Caldimonas thermodepolymerans: one gene and its partner. The protein of the gene in region 1 binds, or shares a complex with, the protein of each later gene. Links are inferred from orthologs where the notes say so. Each region holds a gene or a part of one and is shown in the gene's direction. Other genes may lie near its edges. The genes, in order: mfd and uvrA.

What was found.
Region 2: the proteins of mfd (region 1) and uvrA are in contact, whole or in part, in a crystal structure (PDB 4DFC), measured with the Escherichia coli proteins. The link is inferred for Caldimonas thermodepolymerans from one-to-one orthologs.

Annotation. Positions count from the first base shown.
Region 1 is NZ_CP064338.1:2,021,349-2,037,176, forward strand. What follows is about bases 3,909-7,857. They hold mfd (transcription-repair coupling factor), read left to right. Parts: upstream 3,909-4,210; coding sequence 4,211-7,657; downstream 7,658-7,857. Other genes in these bases: ispD (2-C-methyl-D-erythritol 4-phosphate cytidylyltransferase), read right to left, coding at 3,909-4,105; serB (phosphoserine phosphatase SerB), read left to right, coding at 7,679-7,857. Also shown: IS481_RS09455 (SIMPL domain-containing protein), read right to left, coding at 1-453; osmolarity response regulator transcription factor OmpR, read left to right, coding at 698-1,435; IS481_RS09465 (sensor histidine kinase), read left to right, coding at 1,582-2,916; ispF (2-C-methyl-D-erythritol 2,4-cyclodiphosphate synthase), read right to left, coding at 2,934-3,413; more of ispD, read right to left, coding at 3,413-3,908; more of serB, read left to right, coding at 7,858-8,374; IS481_RS09490 (sigma-54 interaction domain-containing protein), read right to left, coding at 8,393-9,706; IS481_RS09495 (YgaP family membrane protein), read left to right, coding at 9,927-10,118; IS481_RS09500 (MBL fold metallo-hydrolase), read left to right, coding at 10,154-11,038; IS481_RS09505 (bifunctional protein tyrosine phosphatase family protein/NAD(P)/FAD-dependent oxidoreductase), read left to right, coding at 11,082-12,755; IS481_RS09510 (SulP family inorganic anion transporter), read left to right, coding at 12,755-14,491; ribonuclease E activity regulator RraA, read right to left, coding at 14,502-15,011; IS481_RS09520 (Lrp/AsnC family transcriptional regulator), read right to left, coding at 15,008-15,493; drug/metabolite exporter YedA, read left to right, coding at 15,630-15,828. UniProt on the Escherichia coli protein: Couples transcription and DNA repair by recognizing RNA polymerase (RNAP) stalled at DNA lesions. Mediates ATP-dependent release of RNAP and its truncated transcript from the DNA, and recruitment of nucleotide excision repair machinery to the damaged site.
Region 2 is NZ_CP064338.1:253,911-259,990, forward strand. Bases 902-4,399 are described here. They hold uvrA (excinuclease ABC subunit UvrA), read left to right. Parts: upstream 902-1,277; coding sequence 1,278-4,199; downstream 4,200-4,399. Other genes in these bases: IS481_RS01265 (hypothetical protein), read right to left, coding at 902-1,182; IS481_RS01275 (2-hydroxychromene-2-carboxylate isomerase), read left to right, coding at 4,312-4,399. In the rest of the region: IS481_RS01260 (hypothetical protein), read right to left, coding at 1-567; more of IS481_RS01265, read right to left, coding at 775-901; more of IS481_RS01275, read left to right, coding at 4,400-4,917; IS481_RS01280 (nucleotide sugar dehydrogenase), read right to left, coding at 4,990-6,080. UniProt on the Escherichia coli protein: The UvrABC repair system catalyzes the recognition and processing of DNA lesions. UvrA is an ATPase and a DNA-binding protein. A damage recognition complex composed of 2 UvrA and 2 UvrB subunits scans DNA for abnormalities.

The DNA of each region.
Region 1 (15,828 bases):
CGACAGGCTCTGGGTGATGTTGGCGACGCTGACGGTGTTCAGCCGCCCCGCCGTCTGCGCGATCAGCGGCATGTCGCGGCCTTCGAGCACCAGCTCGGCCGTGCCCTGCCAGCCGGTGATGCGGCCCTGCTGGTTGTAGCGCGGGTACAGCGAGAAATTGCCGGTGCGCACGTCCATCTGCCCCGGCGGGGCGTGCTTGCGCGCCTCGGCCAGCGCCGCGTCGATGGCCTGCTTCAGGCCGTCCTGCACCGCCTTGGCTTCCGGGCCCTCGCGGGTGGCGCGCAGCGTGATCGACAGCTGGTCCTTGGGCACTTCCACGCTGGCGCTCGCGTCCAGGCTGACCACGTTCTGCAGGTCCTGCACGAGCGTGACGGCCGGCTGGGCGTTGGCAACGCCGGCGGCCAGGGCCGCGGACAGGGCAAGGGCAGGAGCAATGGCAACGGGAGTCCTCACGGGCAAATCCTTTCCTGATGTGAAAAGCGGGATCGATTGTCATCCGTGAAACGCGCCCCCCGCCCGATCGGGGTCAACCCGCAGGCGGCTTCACCTTTCTTTACCTTGTCCCTGCCGCCCGTCGGGGACCGCTTGCGACCCGGTGCAGGGAGGCGCAAGATTTGTAACAGTTGGTCAGGTCCGGCAGAAATGCTCGGTTGCGCCGCACAAAATCCCGCCTGTTACAAGTTAGGGAGCGCTGCTCATGACATCTCAAACGCCCAATGCCCGCATGGACCGCATCGTGGTCGTCGACGACGACGCCCGCATCCGGGATCTGCTGCGTCGCTACCTCACCCAGGAGGGCTTTGAAGTCCTGCTGGCCGAGGACGCCAAGGCGTTGAACCGCGTGCTGACCCGCGAGACGGTCGACCTGATCGTGCTCGACCTGATGCTGCCCGGCGAGGACGGCCTGTCGATCTGCCGCCGCCTGCGTGCGGCCAACGACGCGACCCCGATCATCATGCTGACGGCCAAGGTCGAGGACGTGGACCGCATCGTCGGCCTGGAAGTCGGTGCAGACGACTACCTGCCCAAGCCGTTCAACCCGCGCGAGCTGCTGGCGCGCATCCATGCGGTGCTGCGGCGCCGCCCGACCCTGGAAGCGCCGGGGGCCCCGGCCAAGGAACCGCAGAGCGTGGTGTTCGGTCCGTTCGAGTTCGACCTGGCGCTGCGCCGCCTGACCAAGGACGGCGAGCCGATGCCGCTGACCACCGGCGAGTTCTCGATGCTCAAGGCCCTGGTGCGCCACCCGCGCCAGCCGCTGTCGCGCGACAAGCTGGCCCAGCTGGCGCGCGGCCGCGAGTTCGAGCCGTTCGACCGCAGCCTGGACGTGCAGATCTCGCGCCTGCGCAAGATGATCGAGCCCGATCCGTCCCAGCCGCGCTACATCCAGACCGTCTGGGGCGTCGGCTACGTGTTCGTGCCGGACGGCACCACCTGAAGCTCGCCGGGTTCCCCGGCCTGACGGCAAGGCGGCCTGCGGGCCGCCTTGCGTTTTGACCGCCCTGCCCCGCCCCTGTTGCTTTCCCCGGCCGCACACCGGCGGCCGGACGGGGCATACTCGCGGGCAGTCGATTTCCCATGTTCATGGCCCGCAAACGCGTCACGCTCAGCCTGTTCTGGCGCACCTTCATCCTGCTTGGCGTCCTGCTGGGCTTCGGCATCTTCGCCTGGGTGCAGACGTTCCGGGCCCTGGAGTTCGAGCCCCGGGCCGTGCAGGCCGCCCAGCAGCTGGCCAGCCTGGTGAACCTCTCGCGCGCGGCGCTGCGCTACGCCGACAGCATCAACCGCGTCACGCTGCTCAAGACCATCTCCGAGCAGGAGTCGATCAAGCTGCAGCCGCGCGAGAAGACCGACCTCTACGAGCCCTTCGAGACCGACCGCTTCACCCGCCGCATCGGGCAGGAGCTGCGCTCGCGGCTGGGGCCGACCACCGTGGTGGCCACCAGCGTCAACGACACGCCGGGCCTGTGGATCGACTTCTCGATCGAGAACGACCGCTACTGGCTGCAGGTCGACCCGGGCCGGGTGCAGGCGGTGGCCGGGCGCACCTGGTTCATCTGGGTCAGCATCGCGCTGCTGGCCACCGTGCTCGGCTCGGCCGGCGTCGCGCGGCTGATCAACCAGCCGCTCAAGCAGCTGTCGTTTGCCGCCAGCCGCATCCGCGAGGGCGAGTACGAGTCGCGCCTGGACGAGGAGACGCTGACCAGCGAGATCCGCGAGGTCAACATGGGCTTCAACCGCATGGCGCGCGAGCTCGCCAAGGTGGAGGAAGACCGTGCCGTGATGCTGGCCGGCATCTCGCACGACCTGCGCACCCCGCTGGCGCGCCTGCGGCTGGAGGTCGAGATGAGCGTCACCGACGAGGAAGCGCGCCGCAACATGGCCGCCGACATCGACCAGCTGGACGCGATCATCGACAAGTTCATGGACTACGCCCGCCCGGGCGAGGTCAAGCTGGTGCCGGTGCACCTGAGCAGCGTCGTGGACCGCGAGATCGCCGCGTTCCGCGACCTGAACCAGATCCGCATCGTCTCGCGCGTGGCGATCGACACCAAGGTGATGGCCGACGAGACCGAACTGGGCCGGGTGCTGGCCAACCTGTTCGAGAACGCGCGGCGCTACGGGCGCTCGCAGGACAGCGGCATCGCCCAGGTGGAGGTGACCTACGCCCGCACCGGCCCCTGGGTGATCATCACCGTGCGCGACCACGGTCCCGGCGTGCCTCCCGAGAAGCTGTCGCAGCTGACCACGCCGTTCTTCCGCGGCGACGCCGCGCGCACCGCGGCCACCGGTGCCGGCCTGGGCCTGGCGGTGGTGGAAAAGACGGTGGCCCGCATGGGCGGCACCTTCGAGCTGGCCAACGCGACCCCGCCCGACACCGGGCTCATCGCCCGCATCCGCCTGAAGAAGGCGCCGTAGCGTCGGCGTGCGCCGCCTCAGACGCGGCGCAGCAGCGCCACCGCGCGCGCCTCGATGGATTCCTGCCGCCCCACCGGGCCGAGCTTCTCGGCCGTCTTGGCCTTCACGTTGACCTGCGCGGGCGTGCAGCCCAGCGCCGCGGCGATGCGCTCGCGCATCGCGGGGATGTGCGGCGCCATCTTGGGCGCCTGGGCGACGATGGTGCTGTCGACGTTGACCAGTTCCCAGCCCTGCTCGCGCACGCGGCGCATCGCCTCGGCCAGCAGCGCGGAGGAATCGGCCCCCTTGAAGCGCTCGTCGGTGTCCGGGAAATGGCGGCCGATGTCCCCGAGGCCCGCCGCACCCAGCACCGCGTCGGTGATCGCATGCAGCAGCGCGTCGGCGTCCGAGTGGCCGAGCAGCCCCAGCGTGTGCGGGATCTCGACGCCGCCCAGGACGAGCTTGCGCCCGGCCACCAGTGCATGGGTGTCCCAGCCTTCCCCGATCCGGATGTCCATCAGCGCGTCCTCAGCAAGCGTTCCGCAAGCGCGAAGTCCTGCGGATAGGTGACCTTGAAGTTCTCCAGCGAGCCGCGCACCAGCCGCGGCGCATGACCCAGCGCCTCGACCGCGGAGGCCTCGTCGGTGACGCTGTCGCCGGCATGCAGCAGGGCCGGGCGCAGCAGGCCCAGGCGGAACATCTGCGGCGTCTGCGCCTGCCACTTGCCGCGCCGGTCCACGGTGGCGGCGACGCGGCCGCCCTCCTCCTGCTTGAGCGTGTCCGGCACCGGCAGCGCCAGCAGGCCGCCGACCTCGTCGTCCAGGCAGGCGTCGATCAGCTCGTCGACCCACTGCGGCTGCAGCAGGCAGCGCGCGGCGTCATGCACCAGCACCCAGTCGTGCGGCTGGGCGCCGCGCTCGACCAGCGCCGCCAGCCCGTTGGCCACCGTCGCGGCGCGCGTGGACCCGCCGACGCGCGCCACCCAGCCAGCGAAGCCGGGCACGGCCTCCTCGAAGCGCGTGTCGTCCGGCGCCAGCACCACCATCACGCCGTCCAGCCGCGACACGGCGGCCAGCGCCTGCAGCGTGTGGGCCACCAGGGCACGCCCGGCCACGCTCGCGTACTGCTTGGGCCCGCCGGCACCGGCACGCTCGCCGGTGCCGGCGCAGGGCACCAGGGCGAATAGGCGCGGGGGCTCGGTGGAATACATCGGGACAGCAGGGGCAACGGAGGGCGGAATTCTATAATTTGGTGTCTGTTTCGCCCCGGGAGGACACCCGCCCGGGGCGATTTGCATTGGTCCCACACCACGCGCATGCACCTTCCCCCCATCGCCCCCGGCAAGCGCCATACCGTGCCGCGCCCGCCAGGCTCTGCCGATGCGCTGCTGCTGGCCACCTTCGCCCGAGAGCAGGCGGCGAACCGGACGCTGACGGCCATCGTGACGGCCGAGCCGGCCGACGCGCAGCGCCTGCACGACGAGCTGGCCTTCTTCGCACCGGAGCTGCGCTGCGCGGTGTTTCCCGACTGGGAGACGCTGCCCTACGACACCTTCTCGCCGCACCAAGACCTGATCTCCGAGCGGCTGGCGACGCTGTGGCGCGTGCGCCAGGGCGAGGTCGACGTGGTGCTGCTGCCGGCCTCAACCGCACTGGTGCGCCTGGCACCGCCCTCCTTCCTCGCGGCCTACACCTTCCACTTCAAGCAGAAGGAGAAGCTGGACGAGGCCTCGCTCAAGGCGCAGCTGACGCTGGCCGGCTACCAGCACGTCAGCCAGGTGGTCTCGCCGGGCGAGTACGCGGTGCGCGGCGGGCTGATCGACCTGTACCCGATGGGCTCGCCGGTGCCGTACCGGGTGGACCTGTTCGGTGACGAGGTGGATTCGATCCGCACCTTCGACCCGGACAGCCAGCGCAGCCTGTACCCGGTGCCGGAGGTGCGCCTGCTGCCCGGGCGCGAGTTCCCGATGGACGAGGACTCGCGCGCGAGATTCCGCGCCCGCTGGCGCGAGCGCATGGAAGGCGACCCGAGCAAGGCGCGCATCTACAAGGACATCGGCAACGGGATCGCCACCGCCGGCATCGAGTACTACCTGCCGCTGTTCTTCGACGAGACGGCCACCATCTTCGAGTACCTGGGCGAGCAGGCGAAGCTGGTGCTGCACGGCGAGATCGACGAAGCGCTCAAGCGCTTCTGGACCGACACGCGCGAGCGCTACCGCTTCCTGAAGCACGACCCGGAGCGCCCCATCCTGCCGCCGGAAGACCTGTTCCTGAAGCCCGAGGACTTCTTCGCGCTGTGCAACGTGCACGCGCAGCTCGCGGTGCGCGGCCAGGGGGCGGTCGACTGGGCCCGCCCGCTGCCGGACCTGAGCGCCGACCGCGGCGCGCCCGAGCCGCTGCGGCGGCTGCAGGCCCATCTGGCCGCGACCCCGCACCGGGTGCTGATCGTCGCCGAGTCGCCCGGCCGCCGCGAGAGCCTGCTCGAGCTGCTGCGCGACAACCGGATCGAGCCGCCTGCGGTCGAGTCGCTGGCCGACTTCCAGTCCGGCGGCGAGAAGTACGCCATCGCGGTGGCGCCGCTGGCCGGGGGCTTCCACTGGGCCACCGGCGACGGCGACGCGCAGGGGCTGCAGTTCGTCACCGAGACCGAGCTGTTCGCCACCGCGCCGACCACGCGCCGGCGCCGCAAGCAGGAGCAGGTCAGCAACGTCGACGCGCTGATCAAGGACCTGTCGGAGCTGAAGGTCGGCGACCCGGTGGTGCACGTCAACCACGGCATCGGCCGCTACCAGGGGCTGCTCAACATCGACCTGGGCGACGGGCCCAGCGAGTTCCTGCACCTGGAGTACGCCGACAAGGCCACGCTGTACGTGCCGGTGGCGCAGCTGCACCTGATCAGCCGCTACACCGGCGTGAGCCCCGAGGAAGCGCCGCTGCACAAGCTGGGTTCCAGCCAGTGGGAGCGCGCCAAGCGCAAGGCCGCCGAACAGGTGCGAGACACCGCGGCCGAGCTGCTCAACCTCTACGCCCGGCGCGCCGCGCGCGAGGGCCACGCGTTCCGCTTCTCCGCGCACGACTACGAGGCGTTCGCCGCCAGCTTCGGCTTCGAGGAGACGCCCGACCAGCGCGCCGCGATCCACGCGGTGATCCAGGACCTGGTCTCGCCGCGGCCGATGGACCGGCTGGTGTGCGGCGACGTGGGCTTCGGCAAGACCGAGGTGGCGCTGCGCGCGGCCTTCGTCGCGGTCACCGGCGGCAAGCAGGTGGCGTTGCTGGCGCCCACCACGCTGCTGGCCGAGCAGCACTACCAGACCATCACCGACCGCTTCGCCAACTGGCCGGTGAAGGTGGCGGAGCTGTCGCGCTTCCGCTCCACCAAGGAGGTCAACGCCGCGCTCAACGGCCTGGCCGCCGGCACGGTGGACATCGTGGTCGGCACGCACAAGCTGCTGTCGCCCGAGGTGAAGTTCGCGCGCCTGGGGCTGCTGATCATCGACGAGGAACACCGCTTCGGCGTGCGCCACAAGGAGGCCATCAAGGCCATGCGCGCCGAGGTCGACGTGCTCACGCTCACGGCCACGCCGATCCCGCGCACGCTGGGCATGGCGCTGGAAGGCCTGCGCGACCTCTCGGTCATCGCCACCGCGCCGCAGCGGCGCCTGGCGATCAAGACCTTCGTGCGCAACGAGACCAGCAGCGTGATCCGCGAGGCGGTGCTGCGCGAGCTGAAGCGCGGCGGGCAGGTCTACTTCCTGCACAACGAGGTCGAGACCATCGAGAACCGGCGCCAGAAGCTGCAGGAGCTGCTGCCCGAGGCGCGCATCGCGGTGGCGCACGGCCAGATGCCCGAACGCGAGCTGGAGCGCGTGATGCGCGACTTCGTCGCGCAGCGCTACAACGTGCTGCTGTGCTCGACCATCATCGAGACCGGCATCGACGTGCCCACGGCCAACACCATCGTCATCAGCCGCGCCGACAAGTTCGGCCTGGCGCAGCTGCACCAGCTGCGCGGCCGCGTCGGCCGCTCGCACCACCAGGCCTATGCCTACCTGCTGGTGCCCGACGTCGAGGGCCTGACCAAGCAGGCCGCGCAGCGGCTGGAGGCGATCCAGAACATGGAGGAGCTGGGCTCGGGCTTCTACCTGGCGATGCACGACCTGGAGATCCGCGGCGCCGGCGAGGTGCTCGGCGAGCACCAGAGCGGCAACATGCAGGAGGTCGGCTTCCAGCTCTACAACGACATGCTGTCCGAGGCGGTGCGCGCGCTCAAGGCCGGCCGCGAGCCGGACCTGCTGTCGCCGCTGTCGGTGACCACCGAGATCAACCTGCACGCCCCGGCCCTGCTGCCAGACAGCTACTGCGGCGACGTGCAGGTGCGGCTGAACCTCTACAAGCGCCTGGCCTCGGCCGAGACCGGCGACCAGATCGACGCGCTGCTGGAGGAAATCACCGACCGCTTCGGCAAGCTGCCGCCGCAGGGCCAGACCCTGTTCGACGTGCACCGCCTGCGGGTGCTGGCCAAGCCGTACGGCGTCGTGAAGATCGACGCGGCGCCGGCGGCCATCCACATCACCTTCCGCCCCAACCCGCCGATCGAGCCGATGCGCATCATCGAGCTGGTGCAGAAGAACCGCCACATCAAGCTGGCGGGCAACGACAAGCTGCGCATCGACAAGGCCACCTCGGACCCAAAGGAGCGCGCCCAGTACATCCGCGACGTGCTGCGCTCGCTGGGCACGCCGGTGGCCCAACCCGCCTGACCCCTGGACCCCGACCGATCCATGCCTACCGACATCGCGCCCGGCCTGACCCTCCGCATCGCCACCCCGACGCTGAAGCTGTCGGACTTCAAGGTGATCGCGTTCGACATGGACTCGACGCTGATCAACATCGAGTGCATCGACGAGATCGCCGACGCGGTGGGCAGGAAGGCCGAGGTGGCCGCCATCACCGAAGCGGCCATGCGCGGCGAGATCGCCGACTTCAAGGACAGCCTGCGCCGCCGCGTCGCCCTGCTGGCCGGCGTGCCCTACGCCGCGCTGCAGGAGGTCTACGACCAGCGCCTGCGGCTGAACCCCGGCGCGCCCGAACTGCTGGCAGCCTGCCGCGCCGCGGGCCTGGCCACGCTGCTGGTCTCCGGTGGCTTCACCTTCTTCGCCGAGCGGGTGCGCGAGCGCCTGGGCATCGACGTCGCGCACGCCAACGTGCTGGAGGTGGTCGACGGCCGCCTGACCGGCAAGGTGCTGGGCGACATCGTCGACGGCGAGGCCAAGAAGCGCCACCTGCTGGAGCTGTGCCGCCAGGTCGGCTGCCCGCCGACCGCCGCGATCGCAGTCGGCGACGGTGCCAACGACCTGCCGATGATGGGTGCAGCAGGCTTGAGCGTGGCCTACCACGCCAAGCCCCGGGTGCGCGAGCAGGCGATGGTCGCGATCAACGAAGGCGGGCTGGACCGGCTGCTCGAAGTGCTGCGCTGAGGCGCCGCACGCCGCCCGCTACAGCCCCAGCGCCTTCAGGCGGCGGTACAGGGTGCGCTCGCTCCAGCCGAGGTGCGCCGCCAGTTCGCGCCGCGTGCCCGGGAACGTCGCCGCCAGCCGGCGCAGCTCGGCCGGTTGCCAGCGCGCCGTGACCGGCCCCGTCGCCACGCGGGCATCGGGTGCGAACGCCCCCGCCTCTCCCAGCCCCGCCGGCAGGTGCTCCGGCCGGATCACGCCGTCGTCGGCCAGCAGCCGCGCGCGGTCCAGCACGTTGCGCAGCTCCCGCAGGTTGCCCGGCCAGTCGTGCGCCTGCAGGCGCTGCAGGGCCTGCGGCGTCAGCTGCACCGGACGGCCGCCCCCGCCGCGCCGCAGAAAGGTCTCGGCCAGCAGCGGGATGTCCTCGCGCCGCTCGCGCAACGCGGGCAGGTGGATCGGGAACGCGCTGATGCGGTAGTAGAGGTCCTGCCGGAAACGCCCTTCGGCGACCATCTGCGCCAGCGGCTTGTGGGTCGCCGCCACCAGGCGGAAATCGGCCTGCCGGGTTTCGACCGAACCGACGCGGCGGAAGGTGCCGGTCTCGATCAGGCGCAGCAGCTTGACCTGCATCGCCAGCGGCACGTCGCCCATCTCGTCGAGGAACAGCGTGCCGCCGGCGGCGGTTTCCACCAGCCCCTGCTTGCGGGTCGTCGCGCCGGTGAAGGCCCCCTTCTCGTAGCCGAACAGCTCGCTCTCGAACAGCGTCTCGGTCAACCCCGAGCAGTCCACCACCACGAACGGCCCTTGCGCCCGCGGGCTGGCCTCGTGGACGGCTCGGGCGAACAGCTCCTTGCCGGTGCCGGACTCGCCGAGCAGCAACACCGGCAGGGTCGAGGGTGCCACGCGCTGCAGTGCCTCCAGCGCCGCGTTGAACGCCGCGGAACGCCCGACCAGGCGGTCGCCGCTGGCGCGCGGCGTGGCACTGCGCACGGTGGACAGCCGCTCGACGTAGGCGAGGATGCCGCCACGCCGGTCGAGGATGGGCCGCAGTTCGACATCGACATGCTCCGGCCCGCGCGGCGTGTGGTGGATGTGCAGGACCCGGTCCGGCCCCAAGGATTCCGCGGCGCGCTTCATCGGGCAATGCTCGCCGACCTGGTCGCAGGGCACGGCATAGCCGTGCGAGACGCGGTAGCACTTTTCCCCGAGGTGGGCCCGGTCGGCGCTGCCGAACTGGCGTCGGTACGCGGTGTTCGCGGCCAGGATGCGGTAGTCTGGGTCGAGCACGATCATCGGCTCGGTCTCGTGCTCGAGGAAGGACAGCAGGGGGTGGAGTTCGGGGGCGTCGGTGTCCATTGCGCCCATTGTCGGCCAGCCCGCCGCCACTGCCAATCGTGGCAGCCAGACTGCCACGTCACTGCCATGCGGCAGCGACGGTGCGCCCGGCAGCCTCCGCCCATCCCCAGCCCCCAGGAAAAACTCCTTCGGGGACAAGCACTTGCATGCCGGCCCCCACCCCATGCCGACTGGCATGCCTTTTGATAAGTCCGGGCACTTTCACCGAACGGAGGACCACATGAGCCGCAACGAAGGCACGTTCGACCGCACCCTGCGCGTGATCGCAGGCCTCGCCCTGATTGCCCTGGCCGCCACCGGCACCGTCGGCTGGTGGGGCTACCTCGGCGTCGTCCCGCTGCTGACCGGCATCGCCGGCTACTGCCCGCTCTACACCCTCCTGGGCATCAACACCTGCTCGCGCAAGCGCTGACCCCTACAGACAACGACGTACCGAAGGAGCACCCCGTGTCCCAACCCTCGCGCCTGTTCGTCGAAGGTCATTTCGACCCCGCCACCTGGACCATCAGTTACATCGTGATGGACCGCTCCACCCGCGACTGTGCGCTGATCGACAGCGTGCTCGACTACGACCCCAAGTCGGGCCGCACCTCGACCGACTCGGCCGACCGGCTGATCAAGCGGGTCCACGAGCTGGAGGGCCGGCTGCAGTGGATCCTCGAGACCCACGTGCATGCCGACCATCTCTCGGCCGCCCCCTACCTGCAGCAGCACCTGGGCGGCAAGCTCGGCATCGGCTGGAACATCACCACCGTGCAGGACGTGTTCGGCAAGCTGTTCAACGCCGGCCCCGAGTTCGCGCGCGACGGCAGCCAGTTCGACCACCTGTTCCACGACGAGGAACCGTTTTGCATCGGCACGCTGGAAGCGCGCGCGCTCTACACCCCGGGGCACACACCGGCCTGCATGACCTATGTCGTGAGCGACGGCGACGAGCATGCCGCCTTCGTCGGCGACACGCTGTTCATGCCGGACTACGGCACCGCGCGCTGCGACTTCCCCGGCGGCGACGCGCACACGCTGTACCGCTCGATCCGCAAGGTGCTGAGCCTGCCGCCGCAGACCAGGCTCTACATGTGCCACGACTACCAGCCCGGCGGGCGCGAGCTGCGCTACGTCAGCACCGTGGCCGAGCAACGCGCGCACAACATCCATGTCCACGACGGCATCGGCGAGGACGAGTTCGTCGCGATGCGCACCGCGCGCGATGCCACGCTGGCCATGCCCGTGCTGATCCTGCCGTCGGTACAGGTCAACATGCGCGCCGGCCACCTGCCCGAGCCCGAGGACAACGGCACGCGCTACCTGAAGATCCCGCTCAACGCCCTCTGAGCCGAGCCCACCACACACAACGAGACGACCGAAGAGAACGTCCATGGACATCCGCCGGCTGAGCCCCGAGCTCTCGGTGTCCCCGCAGATCCGCGCCGAGGACGTGCGCGCGATCGCCGAAGCGGGATACCGCACCCTGATCTGCAACCGCCCCGACGGCGAAGGCAACGACCAGCCGCTGTTCCGCGAGATCGCCGAACGCGCCCGCGAACAGGGGCTGGAAGCCCACTACCTGCCGGTGGAGTCCGGCAAGGTCACCGACGAACAGGCGCGCGAGTTCGGCGCGTTGCTGGCCCGCGCGCCCAAGCCGGTGCTGGCCTGGTGCCGCACCGGCACGCGCTCGACCACGCTGTGGGCGCTGTCGCAGGCGCAGGCCGGTGCCCTGTCGCTGCCGCAGATCGTCGAACAGGCGTCCCAGGCCGGCTACGACCTCCAGGGTGTGGTGCGGCGCATCGCCAACGGCGGGCGCACCGCGCTGGACACGGTCGACGCACGGCATGACGTGGTCATCGTCGGCGGCGGCGCGGCCGGCATCGCGGTCGCCTCCAGCCTGCTGGCGCGCGCCCCGTCGCTGGACATCGCGATCATCGACCCGGCGGACGTGCACTACTACCAGCCGGGCTGGACGCTGGTCGGCGCAGGCGTCTTCGACCCGCGCACCACCGCGCGCACCATGGCCTCGGTGCTGCCGCGCGGCGTGCACTGGATCAAGGCCGCGGTCGCGGCGTTCGAGCCGGAACAGGACCTGGTGATCCTCGACGGCTGCCGCGTGGTCGCCTACCAGCAGCTCGTCGTCTGCCCGGGCCTGAAGCTCGACTGGCATGCGATCGAGGGCCTGCCCGGGACGCTCGGCCGCCACGGCGTGACCTCCAACTACCGCTACGACCTCGCCCCCTACACCTGGCAGCTGGTGCGCGAGCTGCGCGGCGGCCGCGCCGTGTTCACCCAGCCGCCGATGCCGATCAAGTGCGCCGGCGCCCCGCAGAAGGCGATGTACCTGTCGGCCGACCACTGGCGGCGCAGCGGCGTGCTGCGGGACATCGACATCCAGTTCTGCACCGCCGGGGCGGTGCTGTTCGGCGTACCCGACTACGTGCCGACCCTGATGGAATACGTCCAGGCCTACGGCATCCACCTCGACTTCGGCGAGACCCTGGTCGCGGTCGACGGGCCGGCGCGCAAGGCGGTGTTCAACGCCGCCCAGCCCGACGGCAGCAGCCGCGAGGTGGTGCGCGAGTTCGACCTGCTGCACGTGGTGCCGCCGCAGAAGGCGCCGGACTTCATCCGCGTCAGCCCGCTGGCCGACGCGACCGGCTGGCTGGACCTGGATCCGGCCACGCTGCGGCACAAGCGCTACGCCAACATCTTCGGCCTGGGCGACGTCGGCAACACCAGCAACGCCAAGACCGCGGCGGCGGCGCGCAAGCAGGCGCCGGTGGTCGCGCACAACGTGCTGGCCGCACGCGGCGCGGTGCGCGGCGAGGCGCACTACGACGGCTACGGCTCCTGCCCGCTGACGGTGGAGCGCGGCAGGATCGTGCTCGCCGAGTTCCTCTACGGCGGCAAGCTCGCACCCAGCTTCCCGTCCTGGCTGATCGACGGCCGCCGCCCGTCGCGCCTGGCGTGGTACCTGAAGGAGCGCATCCTGCCGCCGCTGTACTGGCAAGCCATGCTCAAGGGCCGCGAATGGATGGCGCAACCCGAGCTGGTGGCCTGATGGCCCGCTGGCTGCCCATCCTCGCCTGGAGCCGCCGGTACGACCGCGCCACGCTGGCGCAGGACCTGCTCGCCGCCGTCATCGTGACGGTGATGCTGATCCCGCAGAGCCTCGCCTACGCGCTGCTCGCCGGGCTGCCGCCCGAAGCCGGCCTGTACGCCAGCATCGCGCCGCTGGTGGTCTACGCGGTGCTCGGCACCAGCAGCGTGCTGGCGGTCGGGCCGGTGGCCGTGGTCTCGCTGATGACCGCGGCCGCGGTCGGCCAGGTGGCCGCCAGCGGCACCGCAGGCTACGCGGCCGCCGCGGTGGTGCTCGCCGCGCTGTCCGGCGTGATCCTGCTCGTGATGGGGCTGCTGCGCCTGGGCTTCCTCGCGCACTTCCTCAGCCATCCGGTGGTGGCCGGGTTCGTGGCCGCCTCGGGCATCCTGATCGCCGCCAGCCAGCTCAAGACACTGATGGGCGTGCGCGCCGACGGCCAGACGCTGGTCGAGCTGCTGCCCGCGCTGTGGCGCGCGGCCCCCGAGACCCACCAGCCGACGCTGGCCGTGGGCCTGGCCGCCCTGCTGTTCCTGCAGTGGGTGCGCCGGGGGCTGAAACCCTGGCTGCTGCGCCTGGGGGTGTCCCCGCTGGCGGCCGACATGCTCGCCAAGACCGGGCCGGTCGCCGCCATCGTGGTCACCACCGCCCTCACCTGGCGGCTGGGCTGGCACGAGCAGGGGCTGCGCATCGTCGGCCACGTGCCGCAGGGCCTGCCGCCGTGGACCGTGCCGGCCTGGGATGCCCCGCTGTGGCGCCAGCTGGCCGTGCCGGCGCTGCTGATCAGCGTGGTCGGGTTCGTCGAGTCGGTGTCGGTCGGCCAGACCCTGGCCGCGCGCCGGCGCCAGCGCATCGAGCCGGACCAGGAACTCGTCGCGCTGGGCGCGGCCAACCTGTCTGCCGCATTCACCGGCGGCTTTCCGGTCACGGGCGGCTTCGCGCGCTCGGTAGTGAACTTCGACGCCGGCGCCCGCACGCCGGCCGCAGGGGCGTACACGGCCGTGGGCATCGTGCTCGCATCGCTGCTGCTGACCCCGACGCTGTACTACCTGCCGCAGGCCACGCTGGCGGCGACCATCGTCGTGGCCGTGCTGTCGCTGGTCGACCTGGGCATCTTCGGGCGCACCTGGCGTTACTCGAAGGCCGACTTCACCGCGGTGCTGACCACCTTTGCCGTGACGCTGGGCGCGGGTGTCGAGGCCGGGCTGATCGCCGGGGTGGGCGTGTCGCTGCTGCTGTTCCTGCTGCGCAGCAGCCGGCCGCACATTGCCGAGGTCGGCTGGCTGCCGGGCACCGAGCACTTCCGCAACGTGCTGCGCCACCCGGTCAGGACCAGCCCGCGCGTCGCGACCCTGCGCGTGGACGAGAGCCTGTGGTTCGCCAATGCCCGCGCACTGGAAGACCGCATCAACGACCTGGTCGCGCACCGCCCGGGGCTGGAGCACCTGGTGCTGCAGTGCTCGGCGATCAACGCGATCGACAGCAGCGCGCTGGAGAGCCTGGAGTCGATCACCGCGCGCCTGCGCGATGCGGGTATCCGCCTGCACCTGTCGGAGGTCAAGGGGCCGGTGATGGACCGGCTGCAGGGCACCGGCTTCCTGGCGCACCTGAGCGGACAGGTCTACCTGACGCAATACCAGGCGATGCAAGCGCTGGCGCCGGAGCTGTTCGCCGACGCACCGCCTCCGGCGGCGACCTGAGTCGCGGCGATCAGACCGCGGCCGGCGGCGCGGGCAGGATCACGATGCCGTCCTCGTCGGCGACCAGCCAGTCGCCCGGGCGCACCCACACGCCCTGCACCTGCACGGGGACGTCGCGCTGGCCCTCGTTGCGCTTCTCGGTGGGCAGCGGCATCGACGCGAGCGCGCGGATGCCGACATCGCAGGCTGCGAGCTCGGCCACGTCGCGCACGCAGCCGTCCACCACCAGGCCGGCCCAGCCATTGCGCGCCGCCGCCGCGGCCAGGTTGCCGCCCACCAGCGCGCGGCGCAGCGAGCCGCCGCCGTCGACCACCAGCACGCGCCCCTGGCCGGGCGACTCCACCGCGGCCTTGACCAGCGAGTTGTCCTCGAAGCACTTGACCGTGCTGACCGCACCGGCGAAGCGCCGGCGCTGGCCGAAGTCGCGGAACACCGGCGGCAGCACGCGGAACGCGCCGTCGCTGTCGTTCTTGTGCGCGTCGCACAGGTCGCAGGTGGGGATGAACTCGCTCGTGCTCATGCGTCGATCACTTTCTTGATGGGAGGTTTCACGTCCTCGCGCCGCGCCGGCAGCATGGGCTGGTGCTCGCGCGCGGCGTTGAGGATGATGGAGGTGGAGGTCTCGGCCAGCAGGCAGAAGCGGGTCACGACGGCGTCCAGGTGCGCCACGTCGATCACCGCGATCTCGAGCACCCAGCTGTCCTCGCCGGTGACGTTGTAGGCGTTGACGACCTCCGGCGTCTGCTGGATCTGCCGGACGACGCGCGCGTAGTCGGCGCGCCCCACCCGCACCAGCGCGCGGATGCCGTAGCCCAGCTTGCCCAGGTCGACGGTGGCGCGGTAGCCGGTGATGACGCCCGCAGCCTCCAGCTTGCGCACCCGCTCAGTGACGGCCGGCTGGCTCAGGTGCACGCGACGGCCGAGCTCGGCCATCGACAGGCGCGCATCGGCCTGCAGCTCCGCGAGGATCCGGGTGTCGTAGTGGTCCAGTTCGAGGTTCAAGGTGCCAGCCCCTTCCCACTTTCGGATTCCAAGGATTATCGACCTGCAATCCTTGAAATGCCACTTCAGCCTCGCGGCCCGCGTCCCTAGCATGGAGGCTCCAGCTCCCCTTCTTGCGCCTCCGACCTGCTGCATCATGACTGCCGTCGTCGCTGCCCGCACGTCCCCTGCCCTGACCCCGCTCGTCACCCTGTGCCTGGCCGCCACCTGGCTGGTGTGGGGATCGACCTACCTCGCGATCAAGTACGCGCTGGTCAGCTTTCCGCCCTTCTTCCAGATGGGCACGCGCTTCCTGTTCGCCGGAGGCCTGCTGCTCGCCTGGCAATGCCTGCGCG
Region 2 (6,080 bases), 1.8 Mb from region 1 along the record:
CTGCGCCGCGGGGTTGTCCAGCGTCGGGCCGGTGGCCTTGCCGCGCACCTTGGCCTTGCCGATCGAGGCGCCCAGGTCGGCCACGAAGCCCCAGCCGGTGCCTTGCGGCTGGTGGCCCCAGCCGATGCCGATGTACGGCGTGACGGTCGGAAACTTGACGCGCACGTCCAGGCGGTCGTCGGCCGACAGCACGTAGTCGGTGTCGCCGATGTGCACGGTCTGGCCGCTGCCCTGGGCGCGCAGGTTGATGCGCATGTCGTTGATGGTGATGCCGCCGGTCAGGCGGAAGCCGCCCGAGCCGAACACGAACCAGTCGGCGAACAGGCCGGCGCGGTTCAGGCGCGCCTTGCCGTCGTACTCGATGCCTTCCTCGCGTCCGTCGGCGCTGATCGAGCCGATGCTGGCCACGTCGGCACGCAGCGTCAGGCGGTCGTTGACCGCGTGGGCATAGCCGATCATCAGGCCGGGCAGGCCGATGTTGCCGTACACCTCACCGGCATGGGAGGCCGTGCTGAACGCCAGGGCGGCGGCCGCCAGGGCCGGGGACAGGACAGTGCGGACGGGCATGGAGGGCTCCGAAAGGCAGGACGAGTTTGTGAATAACGAAACAAAATGTGTCAGAACTTTACAGAGTCCACCGCACTGGCCGCGAGGAAGAAATGAACATTCCCGTGCAGGTGTTGTACGCGGCCGACAGGGGGCGGCCGCGAGGCCTGGGGGCGAATCACGGCGGGGCGGGCGCCGGCGGGCGCACCCGCGCGGGGCGGTGCCGGCTTACGGCTGCACCGTCACGGTGACCGTCGGGCTCTGGCCGCGGTTGCCCCATTCGTCCCAGGCGCGGGCCTGGTACCGCACCGCGGTGGGCTCGGTCACGGTCGGCGCGCGCACGGTCAGGCGAAACGGCCGGTCGAGGTCCGAGCCAAGCAGCACGCGCGCGCCGTTGTCGTCGACCCGGTAGAAGCGCACCTCGACCACGCTGCCGACGCCGCCGCTGGCGCCGGCCTGCAGCTCCAGCGTCTCGCCGGAGCGCACCACCTCGGGCTGCGCGGCGAGCTCGACGTCGGGCTCGTCGTCGCCACCGATGCTCCAGTAGACGCCCCCGCCGCAGCCGGCGAGGATGAGGGCGGCGGCCAGGGCCGCGGCGTGCATGCGACTTGCAGGGAAACGGCGGTCGGTGCGCATGCCCGCGATGCTACGCGGTTCTGCCGCGCTGGATGCGCGCCGGCCATCATCACTATGATGGTGGGTTTTCCCGTTCGATCCCAGGCCGTTCCCGCATGTCCGCGCGACCTACCCCCGACCTGCCGTCCCTCGCCGCCTCGCAGCCCGTGCAGCCCGAGAGCCCGCAGATCCGCGTGCGCGGCGCGCGCACCCACAACCTGAAGAACATCGACATCGACATCCCGCGCCACCAGCTGGTGGTGATCACCGGGCTGTCCGGCTCGGGCAAGTCGTCGCTGGCCTTCGACACGCTCTATGCCGAGGGGCAGAGGCGCTACGTCGAAAGCCTGTCGGCCTACGCGCGGCAGTTCCTCGAGCTGATGGACAAGCCGGACGTGGACGTCATCGAGGGCCTGAGCCCGGCGATCTCGATCGAGCAGAAGGCCACCAGCCACAACCCGCGCTCCACCGTTGGCACGGTCACCGAGATCCACGACTACCTGCGCCTGCTGTACGCGCGCGCCGGCACCCCGTTCTGCCCCGAGCACGACCTGCCGCTGGAAGCGCAGAGCGTCAGCCAGATGGTCGACGCGGTGCTGGCCCTGCCGGCCGAGACGCGGCTGATGATCCTCGCGCCCGTGGTGCGCGACCGCAAGGGCGAGCACGTCGAGCTGTTCCACGACATGCAGGCCAAGGGCTACGTGCGCTTCCGCATCGACGGCACGGTCTACGAGGCGGCCGACGTGCCCGCGCTGAAGAAGACCGAGAAGCACGACATCGACGTGGTGGTCGACCGCCTCAAGGTGCGCCCGGACATGCAGCAGCGCCTGGCCGAGAGCTTCGAGGCGGCGCTGCGCATCGCCGACGGGCGCGCGATCGCGCTGGAGATGGACAGCGGGCGCGAGCACCTGTTCTCCAGCAAGTTCGCCTGTCCGGCGTGCACCTACTCGCTGGCCGAGCTGGAGCCGCGCCTGTTCTCGTTCAACTCGCCGGTGGGCGCCTGCCCGGCCTGTGACGGCCTGGGCGAGGTGACGGTGTTCGACCCCGAGCGCGTGGTCGCCTTCCCGTCGCTGAGCCTGGCCAGCGGCGCGGTCAAGGGCTGGGACCGCCGCAACGCCTACACCTTCTCGATGCTCGAGAGCGTCGCGCGCCACTACGGCTTCGACATCGACCTGCCGTTCGAGGAACTGCCCGAGCAGGCCCGGCAGGTGCTGCTGTACGGCTCCGGCAGCGAGGAGATCGAGTTCGTCTACCAGGCCGAGGGCACCGGCGGGCGCAAGCGCACCGTCAAGCGCTGGCACCCCTTCGAGGGCATCATCCCCAACTTCGAGCGGCGCTTCCGCGAGACCGACTCGGTCGCGGTGCGCGAGGAGCTGGCGCGCTACCAGGCCGCGCGCCCCTGCCCGGAATGCCAGGGCACGCGGCTGCGCCGCGAGGCCCGCTTCGTGAAGCTGGTCGACGGCGACACCCAGCAGGGCACGCCGATCTACGAGATCTCGCGCGCGACCCTGCGCGAGGCGCAGCGCTACTTCGAGCAGCTGCAGCTCAGGGGCGCCAAGGCCGAGATCGCCGACAAGGTGGTGCGCGAGATCCGCGCGCGGCTGAGCTTCCTGAACAACGTCGGGCTCGACTACCTGAGCCTGGACCGCAGCGCCGACACGCTCTCGGGCGGCGAGGCGCAGCGCATCCGGCTGGCCAGCCAGATCGGCTCGGGCCTGACCGGCGTGATGTACGTGCTGGACGAACCCAGCATCGGCCTGCACCAGCGCGACAACGACCGCCTGATCGGCACGCTCAAGCACCTGCGCAACCTGGGCAACTCGGTGCTGGTGGTCGAGCACGACGAGGACATGATCCGTGCCGCCGACCACGTGATCGACATGGGCCCGGGCGCCGGCGCGCACGGCGGCCAGGTGGTCGCGCAGGGCACGCCGGACGAGATCGCGCGCAACGAGGCGTCGCTCACGGGCCGCTACCTCGCGCGCACGCTGAAGATCGCCGTGCCCGGGAAGCGGCACCGCCTGCAGGACACCACCGACCCGCGCACGCTGAAGATCGTCAACGCGCGCGGCAACAACCTCAAGGGCGTCACGGTCGAGATCCCCGTCGGCCTGTTCACCTGCGTGACGGGCGTCTCGGGCTCGGGCAAGTCCACGCTGGTCAACGACACGCTCTACGCGGCGGTGGCGCGCAAGCTCTACCAGAGCCACCTCGAGCCCGCGCCGCACGACGACATCGAGGGACTGGACGCCTTCGACAAGGTCATCAACGTCGACCAGTCACCCATCGGCCGCACGCCGCGCTCCAACCCGGCCACCTACACGGGGCTGTTCACGCCGATCCGCGAGCTGTTTGCCGAGGTGCCCACCGCGCGCGAGCGCGGCTACGGCGCCGGGCGCTTCAGCTTCAACGTCGCGGGCGGCCGCTGCGAGGCCTGCCAGGGCGACGGCGTGCTCAAGGTCGAGATGCACTTCCTGCCCGACGTCTACGTGCCCTGCGACGTCTGCCACGGCAAGCGCTACAACCGCGAGACGCTGGAGGTGCTGTACAAGGGCAAGAACATCAGCGAAGTGCTCGACATGACGGTCGAGGACGCGCGCGAGTTCTTCAGTGCCGTGCCGGCGATCGCGCGCAAGCTGCAGACGCTGATCGACGTGGGCCTGGGCTACATCCGCCTGGGCCAGAGCGCGACCACGCTCTCGGGCGGCGAGGCGCAGCGGGTGAAGCTGGCGCTGGAGCTGTCCAAGCGCGACACCGGCCGCACGCTGTACATCCTCGACGAGCCCACCACCGGCCTGCATTTCCACGACATCGAGCTGCTGCTGCGCGTGCTGCACCAGCTGCGCGACCACGGCAACACCATCGTCGTGATCGAGCACAACCTGGACGTCATCAAGACCGCCGACTGGATCGTCGACATGGGCCCCGAGGGCGGCGCGGGCGGCGGCACGGTGGTGGTCACCGGCACGCCGGAAGAGGTCGCCGCCTGCGAGCGCAGCTACACCGGCCGCTACCTGCGCCCGCTGCTGCAGGAGTGAGCTGCCCGTCCCGGGCAAGCGGGTTTTCCCGGGGGGCCCGGGCAATCCGGCCGCGCCGGCAAGGCGCGCGCAACGGGGCTAGACTGCGCCGCAGCAAGAAGGGAGCCTGCCTGTGAGCCTTGCAGTCGATTACTACTTTGCGCCGCAGTCGCCGTATGCCTACCTGGGCCACGAGCGCTTCTGGAACCTGGTCCGCAAGTACGGCGCGACGCTGCGCGTGCGTCCGGTGGACCTCGGGGGCAAGGTGTTTCCGGTCTCCGGCGGCGTGCCGCTGAACAAGCGCGCGCCGCAGCGCCAGGCCTACCGGCTGCTCGAGCTGCGCCGCTTCGGCGAATATCTCGGCCTGCCGATCAACGTCGAGCCGCGCTTCTTCCCGGTCAACGGCGACGACGCGGCCAAGCTCATCATCGCGGTGGACATGAAGGACGGCACCGAGGCCGCGATGAAGATCGCCGGCGCCGTCATGCGCGCCGTGTGGGTCGAGGAACGCAACATCGCCGACGAGGCGGTGCTGGTCGCGCTGCTGGCCGAGACCGGGCTGCCCGCCTCGCGCATCGAGGACGCGCACAGCCAGGCCGCGCACGAGCGCTACGAACTCGACACCGAACTGGCGATCGAGGCCGGCGTCTTCGGCGCGCCGACCTACGTCATCGAAGGCGAGCTGTTCTGGGGCCAGGACCGGCTGGACTTCGTCGAGCGGCGGCTGGCGAAGGGCTGAGCCTGCTGGGAACCGGCCGTCATCGCCGTCGAAAACCCCCGCCGGCCTGCAGCGCAGCGGCGACCGGAGGGTTCAGCTGTCCCTGCCGAACAGGTCCCGCGTGTAGACCTTGTCGGCCACGTCGTCCAGCTCGGGCGTGCGCCGGTTCGCCACGATCACGTCGGCGAGCTGCTTGAACTCGGCCAGGTCGCGGATGAGCCGTGAGCCGTCGAAGGCGTCTTCCTTCAAGACCGGTTCGTAAACGACCAGTTCCACGCCCCGGGCCTTCAGCCGCTTCATCACGCCCTGGATGCTGCTGGCGCGGAAGTTGTCGCTGCCTGCCTTCATGATCAGGCGGTAGATGCCCACGACCTTCGGTTGCCGGCGCAGCACGTCCTCGGCCACGAAGTCCATGCGCGTGGTGTTGGACTCCACGATGGCCCGGATCAGGTTCTGCGGGACGTCCTTGTAGTTGGCCAGCAGCTGCTTGGTGTCCTTGGGCAGGCAGTAGCCGCCGTAGCCGAACGAGGGGTTGTTGTAGTGGCCGCCGATGCGCGGGTCCAGGCAGACGCCCTCGATGATCTGGCGCGAGTCTAGCCCGTGGATGGCGGCGTAGGTGTCCAGCTCGTTGAAGTAGGCCACCCGCATCGCGAGGTAGGTGTTCGCGAACAGCTTGATCGCCTCGGCCTCGGTGTTGTCCGTCAGCAGGACGGGCACGTCCTTGCGCAGCGCGCCTTCGCGCAGCAGGTCGGCGAAGGCCTGCCCGCGCTCCGAACGCTCGCCCACCACGATGCGCGAGGGGTGCAGGTTGTCGTACAGCGCCTTGCCCTCGCGCAGGAATTCCGGCGAGAAGATCAGGTTGTCGCAGCCCAGCTGCTGCTTGAGCCGCTCCGTGAAGCCCACCGGCACGGTCGACTTGATGATCATCACCGCGCGCGGGTTGATCGCCAGCACGTCGCGCACCACCGCCTCGACCGAACGGGTGTTGAAGTAGTTGGTCTCGGGGTCGTAGTCGGTGGGCGTGGCGATGATGACGAAGTCGGCGCCCTCGTAGGCCTCGCGCTTGTCGAGCGTGGCACGCAGCTGCAGCGAACCGCGCGCGAGGTAGGCCTCGATCTCGGGGTCCGCGATCGGCGAGCGACGCGCGTTGATCGTCTCGACCTTCGCGGCATCGATGTCCAGCG